Regions from separate parts of the Pontibacter kalidii genome, predicted to be linked through region 2. Evidence: riboswitches for the same ligand, from Rfam matches in the RefSeq annotation. Region 2 holds a riboswitch; the other holds the start of a gene.

Region 1 (4,197 bases), 1.7 Mb from region 2:
AGCGTGATGATAGGCCGCAGCGGACTCCCTGGCAGAAGCGGCGTTCAGAATACCGGAGATAACCGCCACCCCGTCAAAGTCCAGCTCTTTTAGCGCAAGCATGTTTTCTGTTGTGATGCCGCCGGACAGAAAGAGCGGCATCTGTGTCATTTCTCTGGCTTCCCTGATCGTTTCCGGTCGTACTAGCTCACAGCTGCCCGCCGAGGACGAAGGAAACACCGCACAGAAGGATACATAGTCGAGTTGATTTTCGGTGGCCCAGCGTATCACGTCCAGGTTGTTGCTGCAGGTAATTCCGGTGATAAAATCTCGCCCAACTGCAGCTTTCATGCCTTCAAGGTTCTCCGGAATATCATCAAAATGAACACCCGACAGTTCCGTGTCTTTCAGCAACTCCCACTCTTCGTTTATCAACAAAGGCACCTGATAAGCACCGGCAAGATCGACTAAATCTTTGATGAGGGCTTTTTTATCAGCAGCGCTGTAGTCAGCTGGCCAGTTATTCCAGATCTGCAGTGCGCTCACGCCGCCTTCCAAGGCTTCCTGCACCTTTTGTAGCAGCACCACCTGGTTTATGCTTGGGTCCAGTACGAGGTAAATTCCACTGGTAATTTTGCTATTCTCTCTCATTTCCACCCTGCTTTCAGCGCTTTAAAAAATGCCCCCCAATAAGGATCTTTCCCATCGAAGGATAACTTGTTCTCTTCGCTATTCTCCACCACCCTGAAACCTGCTTCCCGCGGCAGCATTTCGCCGACTACCGTTGCCTTGATGGATTTGGCAGCTAGGTGACAGATAAGCTCCTGCTCTTTCCCTGGCTTTACAGCCATCACCATAGAGCCGGCACCAACACAGAAGCGGTGGTCGATGCCGAACAGCCGGGTTATCTGGAGCTGTGCTTCTCCTGCCGGAAGAGCATCGTTATAGATTCTGAAGCCACAGCCGGAGGCATTCGCCATCTCGCAGATAGCCCCTACGACGCCGCCCTCTGTCACATCGTGCATGGCTTTCAGCTCCGTATTGCTTTTGAGCACCTCCCTGGCAGCCAGGGCATCGGGCAGCGAGGAAGTTTGAAAGAAGTTCTCGCACCCATTCTCCCATACTTCACAGCCCAGTTTGTTCTTCACCGTTTCCGGAAAGCTCATGGCCAGGATAGAAGAGGAGACAAGGGCGGTTTCTTTCGTGACGACAAGTATATCTCCTGGCTCGGCCTTGTCGCTCGTCAGTATCTCGTTTAGAGGAGCCGTCAGAAACATGGTACCGCCACCCGAAATGGTGGAGTTCTGGCCTTCGATCTGCCCTGTATGGCCTCCGGTAATGGCTACGCCTATCTCCTGGCAAAACTGATGCATATACCCCCAGTACTCCCTGAATGCCTCCAGGGAAAGGCTGGTGGGCAGGTTGAGCACAAACTGCGCATACATGGGAGCAAAGCCCGTAGAAGCCATGTCATTGGCCAGCAAATGCACCGACAGCCAGGCCGACTCCTTCAGCCCGATGGAAGGTATAAGGGAAAGCGGATCGCTCGACACAGCCATTCCGAGATTATTGCCCAAATCAATAACAGCCGTATCTACCCCAAACCGGGGGCCAACCAGCACCTCCTCCCGCTGCGCCCCGCTTTGCGGCAACAGCACCTCTTTAAAAGTGGCAACGGCCAGCTTTCCGGAGTTGTCGTCAAAGGCGCTCATATCGCATCGTTTAGGCGTACGTACATACCAAAGAAATCGCCATAGGGCTGGTGCCACTGCTGTACCGGGAACCACTGGGGCAGGCCGGTTGCGGTCCATTCTATCGTATAGTCTCTCCCTTGTAAGGCTTCCGCTATCACCGCCAGCAGCTTTTTGGGCGTGTAAAAAGTGGCCGTAACGTAGAAAGGATTTTTGCCGAACATCTCCTGCACCCTTCTTCTGACTACCTTCGGGGAGTTGCGGTTCATCATGCCGAACACAATGCCATACTTGCCCACGCGCGCCGCCTCCCGAATCACCTTCACGGGGTCTTTGTAGTACTCAAAGGTGGTGATAAAGGCCAGGGCATCAAAGGTATGATCCTTGAACGGCATGTGGTGGGAGTCGGCCAGCACCAGGTCGCCGTCGAACAGATGCACGCCCTGCCCCAGCATAAAAGGCGAGATGTCGCCGCCACTTGCCTCTATCCCGATTTCCTTCCACCAGCGGGTAAAGCGGGTGGTGCCGCAGCCAAACTCCAGCAGTGTCTTTACACGTTCATCTTTCTTGATTAGCTGACCGATCACCTTTTTCTGCCATACTTCGGCGCGCTTGTAGCGGCCCTCATACCAGAGTTCGTAGGTGTCGGTGTGGTCGCGGTTAAAAAACCATTCTTCGCGGCCCTGCCACTTGCGCAGGTCGCGGGTTACCAGGTCGAATTTTTGTTGTTGCAGATTGCTCACAGCAGGTATTTTAGCGTTATAAAATAGCCTGACTGTTTAAGGCAGATAGGAAGAAGGGAATATACTTGTGCAAAGTACCCCATGAGGTTACAATTCCTACGCTGGCATTATCCAGATCAGGTTGCGGGTATCATCTCAGCCTGAGGACATTATAGTCGTCAAGCACCCCGTGTACTTTTGCTAAGGTATAAAACTTCGGAGAGAATAAAAAACAGCGCCACAAACAATGGCCAGTAGCTCCGCAATCATGGGTGCACTACTGGTTAAATTTTAAGATAATGTGTAATATTACACCAGCATCAACAAATTAAAACCTAATCGAAAACCATGAAAAAAGCACTCATCGGCTTTGCCCTGTCAGCAGCACTTATGCTGGGCGCAGGCGCTGCACAGGCGCAAGGTATAAAAATGCCGGCTGCAAGCCCGTCGCAGAAAATTGAGCAGGCCGTAGGCCTGGGAACCATCTCCGTGGACTATTCTCGTCCGGCAGTGAAAGATCGCCAGATTTTCGGCGACCTGGTGCCTTACGGCCAAGTATGGCGCACTGGTGCCAATGCCTCCACCAAGATCAAATTCTCTGAGGACGTCACCATTGAGGGAAATAAAGTGCCTGCGGGCGAGTATGCCCTGTACACCATTCCGGGCAAGGACGAGTGGACCATCATCATCCATAAAAACACCAAGCACTGGGGCGATGGCGGCCAGGACTACAACCAGGCCGAGGACCTGGTGCGCTTTAAGGTGAAACCGCAGCCGAACCCGCGTAAAGCAGAGTCTTTCACCATTAACTTTGCCAACCTTAAGGCTGATGCGGCAGATGTGGAGATCATGTGGGACAATGTGGTGGTGCCTTTCACGGTAAAAACTGATGTAGACAGCAAAGTGATGGCGCAGATAAACGAGCACGTGGTGAAAGGCACCAACGTGAACCCGAACCTGTATGCAGCAGCGGCGAACTATTACCTTGAAAAAGGCCACGACCTGAAACAAGCCCATGCGTGGATGAAAAAGGCCAACGAAAAGGATCCTAAATTTTGGAACCTGCACGCACAGGCTAAAATTGAGGCACAGCTGAAGAACTACAAAGCCGCCGTTAAAACAGCCGAGAAATCTATGGAACTGGCTAAGGCAGCCAATAACCAGGATTATGTTCGCCTGAACGAGAAGGCTATTGCCGAGTGGAAAAAGATGAAATAAAGCTATCTTTGCTTTTAACGTATAAAAGCCTCCGGGAGTAAGTATGCTTCCGGAGGCTTTTTTGTGGCACTATAACTTATAAACCTGTTGGAAGAGAAGAAGCATTCGGAAGAGCACCTGGGCCCCGCCCGGGAATACTGGTGGAACGAGGATTACCTGGAGCTGCTGGCTGAGCGCCTGTATATCCCCTACACGCAAACGCTGGTGGATATTGGCTGTGGCAAGGGCATGATGGGTTTTAAGTTCTCCAAATATATGCCCGACGCCGGCAAAGTATACGGCGTGGATTACGAGCCGGGCTACATTGCCGAGGCGCGGCAGCGGGCGCAAAGCGAGTTTGGCCACAAGAACATCGACTACGAGTTTAAGGTGGGAAACGCCACCGACATCCCCCTGCCCGACGATATTGCTGACGTGACGCTCTGCCAGACGCTGCTGATCCACGTGAAAAACCCGCAGCGCGTGATCCAGGAGATGATACGGGTAACCAAGCCGGGCGGCTGGGTGGTGGCCCTGGAGCCGAATAACCTCGTGCCCAACCTCATGTTCGACCGCTACGGCGAGACCGATTATAACGTGGAGGCGAT
Region 2 (4,197 bases):
AACCTTTTCCCGATTGTGGGGGAGCTACCGGGGCAGCAGTACACGTACGAGGGGCAAAAGTATGGCATGAAGCGCCACGGCTTTGCCCGCCGCAAGGAGTTCAAGCTGGTGGAGGAGCAGCACGACAAGCTGGTTTTCCAGCTGACCGAGGACGAGGAGACGCTGCAGCAGTACCCGTTTGAGTTCAGGTTGCTGATCGCCTATACATTGGAGTGGAACAAGCTCTCGGTTACCTACCACATCGCCAATACAGGCAAGCAGAATTTATACTTCTCTGTTGGTGGCCACCCAGGTTTTAATGTGCCCTTTTACCCCAACGAGTCGTATGAGGATTACTTCATCGAGTTTGAGAAAAAGGAAACACTGCACCGCCATCTGCTGAGTGAGGATGGCCTGCAGAACGGCGACACCGAGGCGGTAATGGAGCAGGAGCGGGTGCTGCCCCTGAAAAGCAGCTACTTCTACAAAGATGCGCTGGTATTTAAGGAGGTGCAGTCGGAGAAGGTGGTGCTGGGTAGCCACAGGAACGCACGCAGGGTGGAGGTGGAGTTTGAGGGCTTCCCGTACCTGGGCATCTGGGGTAAGCCGGAGCACCCACGCTACGTGTGCATTGAGCCCTGGTGCGGCATTGCCGGCAGGGTAGGCGAGAGCGGTGACATCACCGAGAAGGAGGGTATCAACCAACTGGCCCCGGAGCAGAGTTTCGCCCGCACCTATACCATCACGGTGCTGTAAGCACAGTCGTTATTGGTTGTTCGTTATTAGATTCTCGCTACTAGATGTTGAGTACGATAAATCACGCCTAACTCCTAAACTCTCTACCTCCCCAACTCCTAAACTCCCTAAGCTTTTCAATCAAAAAGCCCCGTTATGTTTCAACATAGCGGGGCTTTTTGATTGAAAAGCTTAGGACCTAGTGCAGCGATGGCTCCGGGAATTTCGGAACCGTAATCTTCCTGATGTCATACTTCGGTTCGAAGTCGCTTACAGGAAGTGATATGCCTGGTGGAAGGTCCAGATCTGGCAAGTCATCTCCTAAAGGCTCGCCTCCATCATCGTCGTTGTCGGTAGATGGGGGGCGGTTGAATTTAGTGCGTGGGGAAAAGGCATAATATGCCAGTATGGTTAGCAAGGCTACTGTATACAATATGCTGATCATCATCACGGTTCTCTTTTATTTTTCAACTTCTGCTGATCTCTCGGCGCGGCAAAAAGCTTGTTTACGAAAGGTAAAAACTATAGTGCCCTTTTAAGCTTTAGAACGTACTTTCAGGCTAAGTGGTTATCTGCCAGAGGTAAAATTTAGCAGGAGCCGCCAAGCTTGTGTTATGGGTTGCTGAAGTATAAATCAATCCTGTTTTGGTTTAGAAGAGAAAGCGACATACCTTTGCCCGTACTCAGGGGTGCCCAAAGATTACGGGCTGAGATCATACCCATAGAACCTGATCCGGGTAATGCCGGCGAAGGGAGAGGTTCGGGAAACAAAGTAGCAGGCTGCCTACCCCTGGCATGTCTGTATGTTTCACCATTTTCTTTTTCTATAACCAATGAAAAGCTTTTTAATTGCGCTGGCAGCGATTGTACTGCCAATGCAACTGTTGGCGCAGCATACCCTGAGCGGGCGTGTGAGCAATGCCGACACAAACGAGTCCCTGGCCGGTGCTACCGTCGTGCTGCAAGGGGCCAACACCGCTACGGCCACCGGCAGCGGCGGCACATTCTCTTTTCCCAACCTTCCGGCCGGCACCTACACGCTAAGGGTGAGTTTTCTGGGCTTTGAGCAGCGGCAGGTAAGTATAAACCTGGCCCAGGACGAGCAGGTGCAGATACAGCTGCAGCCGCAGGCCCAGCAGGCAAGCGAGGTAATTGTGCAGGCCACCCGCGCCGACCAGACCACCGGCACCACTTTTACCAACGTAACACAACAGGAGATAGCCGAGCGCAACTTTGGGCAGGATTTGCCATACCTGCTCGAGCAGGTGCCATCGGTGGTGGTAAACTCTGATGCCGGCGCAGGCGTGGGCTATACCGGCATCCGCATCCGGGGCTCCGATATCACGCGCATCAACGTAACGGTGAATGGCATCCCGGTTAACGACTCGGAGAGCCACGGTACTTTCTTTGTGAACATGCCTGACTTTGCGTCGTCTGTAGAAGATATTCAGGTGCAGCGCGGTGTGGGCACCTCTACAAACGGAGCCGGTGCCTTCGGGGCAAGTATAAATATCCAGACCCAGCAAGTGCGCCGCGAGGCCTATGCCGAAACTGATAACAGCTATGGCTCTTTTAACACCTGGAAAAACAACGTACGCTTCGGCACGGGCCTGATCAACGGGAAATTTGCTTTTGACGGCCGCCTGTCGCGCATCAAGTCGGATGGCTACATTGACAGAGCCTTCTCCGACCTGAAGTCGCTGTACTTTTCGGGAGGCTATTACGGCGATAAAACCTCGGTTAAGTTCGTCACCTTCTCGGGTAAAGAGCAGACCTACCAGGCGTGGTATGGCACCCCGGAGGCCCTGGTGTACGGCAACGCCGCCGACCTGCAGGCCTACATAGACCGCAACTGGATAGAGGGAGCAGACAAGGAGAACCTGCTGAACGCCGGCCGCAAGTACAACTACTACACCTACGACAACGAAACCGACAACTACCAGCAAGACCACTACCAGCTGCACCTCTCGCATGATTTTATGCCGGGCCTGACCTTTTCGGGAGCGCTGCATTACACCCTGGGGCGTGGCTACTACGAGCAGTTTAAGGCCGATGACGACCTGGCCGATTACGGCTTGCCCAACGTGGAGATCGGCGGGGACACCATTGAGTCGTCGGACATCATTCGCCGCCGCTGGCTGGACAACAGCTTTTACGGGGTGACCTATGCCTTGCAGTATAACCCGAACGCCCGCCTGAACGCGACCCTGGGCGGCGCCTGGAACACGTACGACGGCGACCATTTTGGGGAGGTGATCTGGGCACGCTATGCCTCCACCTCGAACCTGGGCGACCGTTACTACGACAACAACGCTAAAAAAACAGATTTCAACATCTTTGCCAAAGCCACCTACGGCCTTACCGATAGACTGAATCTGTTCGGAGATATACAGGTGCGCACCATCAACTACGCGTTCGTGGGTTTCGACAACGACCTGGAAAATATAGAGCAGGAGGTGGATTATACTTTCGTGAACCCGAAAGCCGGCATCACTTATAACCTGCAGCCAACGCACCAGTTGTATGCCTCTTATGCGGTGGGCAACCGCGAACCGGTCCGCGACGACTTTACAGAGTCTACCCCAAGCAGCCGGCCGAAGCACGAGACCCTGCGCAACGTAGAGGCGGGCTACCGCGGGCAGCTGGCCTTGGCAGAGGTAGGCGCAAACCCGCTTACGGCCGACCTGGAGGCGAACTACTTCTACATGAACTACAAAAACCAGCTCGTGCTGACAGGCCAGATAAACGATGTGGGAGCCTATACCCGTACCAACATCGACAAGAGTTACCGCCAGGGCATAGAGCTTGCCGGTGCCCTGCGCCTGGGAACCACGGCCAAATTAAGCTCCAACTTAGCCTACAGCCAGAACAAGATAAAAGGCTTCCACGAGTTTATTGATGACTACGACAACGGCGACCAGGCCGTGAACAACTACAACGAAACGACCATTGCTTTCTCCCCGGCCTTTATTTCTGCCAGCCAGCTGGAGGTGGAGGTGCTGAAAGGGCTGCGTGCCGCCTTCATCTACAAAACGGTGAGCAAGCAGTACCTCGACAATACTGAAAACGAAAGCCGCATCATCCGGCCTTACCAGGTAGGTGACCTGCGCCTGCGCTATAACATCGGGTTTAAAAATGTACTGAAAGAGCTGGAGTTAGGATTGCTGGTGAATAACGTGTTTAACGAGAAGTACGCGGCCAACGGCTATACTTTCAGCTACATTGCCGATGGCGCTCAGACAACCGAGAACTTCTACTACCCGCAAGCCACGCGCAATTTCCTGCTCTCCGTTGGCCTGAAATTCTAAAGTATAAATTCATACTTTCTGTAAAGAAGCCCCGCCATTCGGTGGGGCTTCTTTGTTGCCAGTATCAGGATTTCAAGATGAGCAGGATGTATACTTCTACTCCTGCCGCAAGATTAGCGAAAGCGTAAATGTGGTTGGGGTTGGCCGCAGTTTGTAACTGCTTTGCAAAAGCTAC

Evidence for each region. Region 2 has a riboswitch for thiamine pyrophosphate ahead of OH144_RS20310 (TonB-dependent receptor). Riboswitches for the same ligand answer to the same signal wherever they lie in the genome.
Region 1: it holds a riboswitch for thiamine pyrophosphate, as region 2 does, so the genes downstream of both, OH144_RS12790 (class I SAM-dependent methyltransferase) here and OH144_RS20310 (TonB-dependent receptor) in region 2, are expected to answer to the same signal.

Annotation. Positions count from the first base shown of each region.
Region 1 is NZ_CP111079.1:3,050,472-3,054,668, forward strand. It holds gene OH144_RS12780 (thiamine phosphate synthase) at 1-630, opposite strand, end outside; gene OH144_RS12785 (AIR synthase-related protein) at 627-1,691, opposite strand; gene OH144_RS12790 (class I SAM-dependent methyltransferase) at 1,688-2,413, opposite strand; TPP riboswitch at 2,489-2,593, opposite strand; gene OH144_RS12795 (DUF2911 domain-containing protein) at 2,741-3,610, shown strand; gene OH144_RS12800 (class I SAM-dependent methyltransferase) at 3,698-4,197, shown strand, end outside.
Region 2 is NZ_CP111079.1:4,786,932-4,791,128, forward strand. It holds gene OH144_RS20300 (aldose 1-epimerase family protein) at 1-735, shown strand, start outside; gene OH144_RS20305 (hypothetical protein) at 914-1,162, opposite strand; TPP riboswitch at 1,390-1,486, shown strand; gene OH144_RS20310 (TonB-dependent receptor) at 1,548-4,022, shown strand.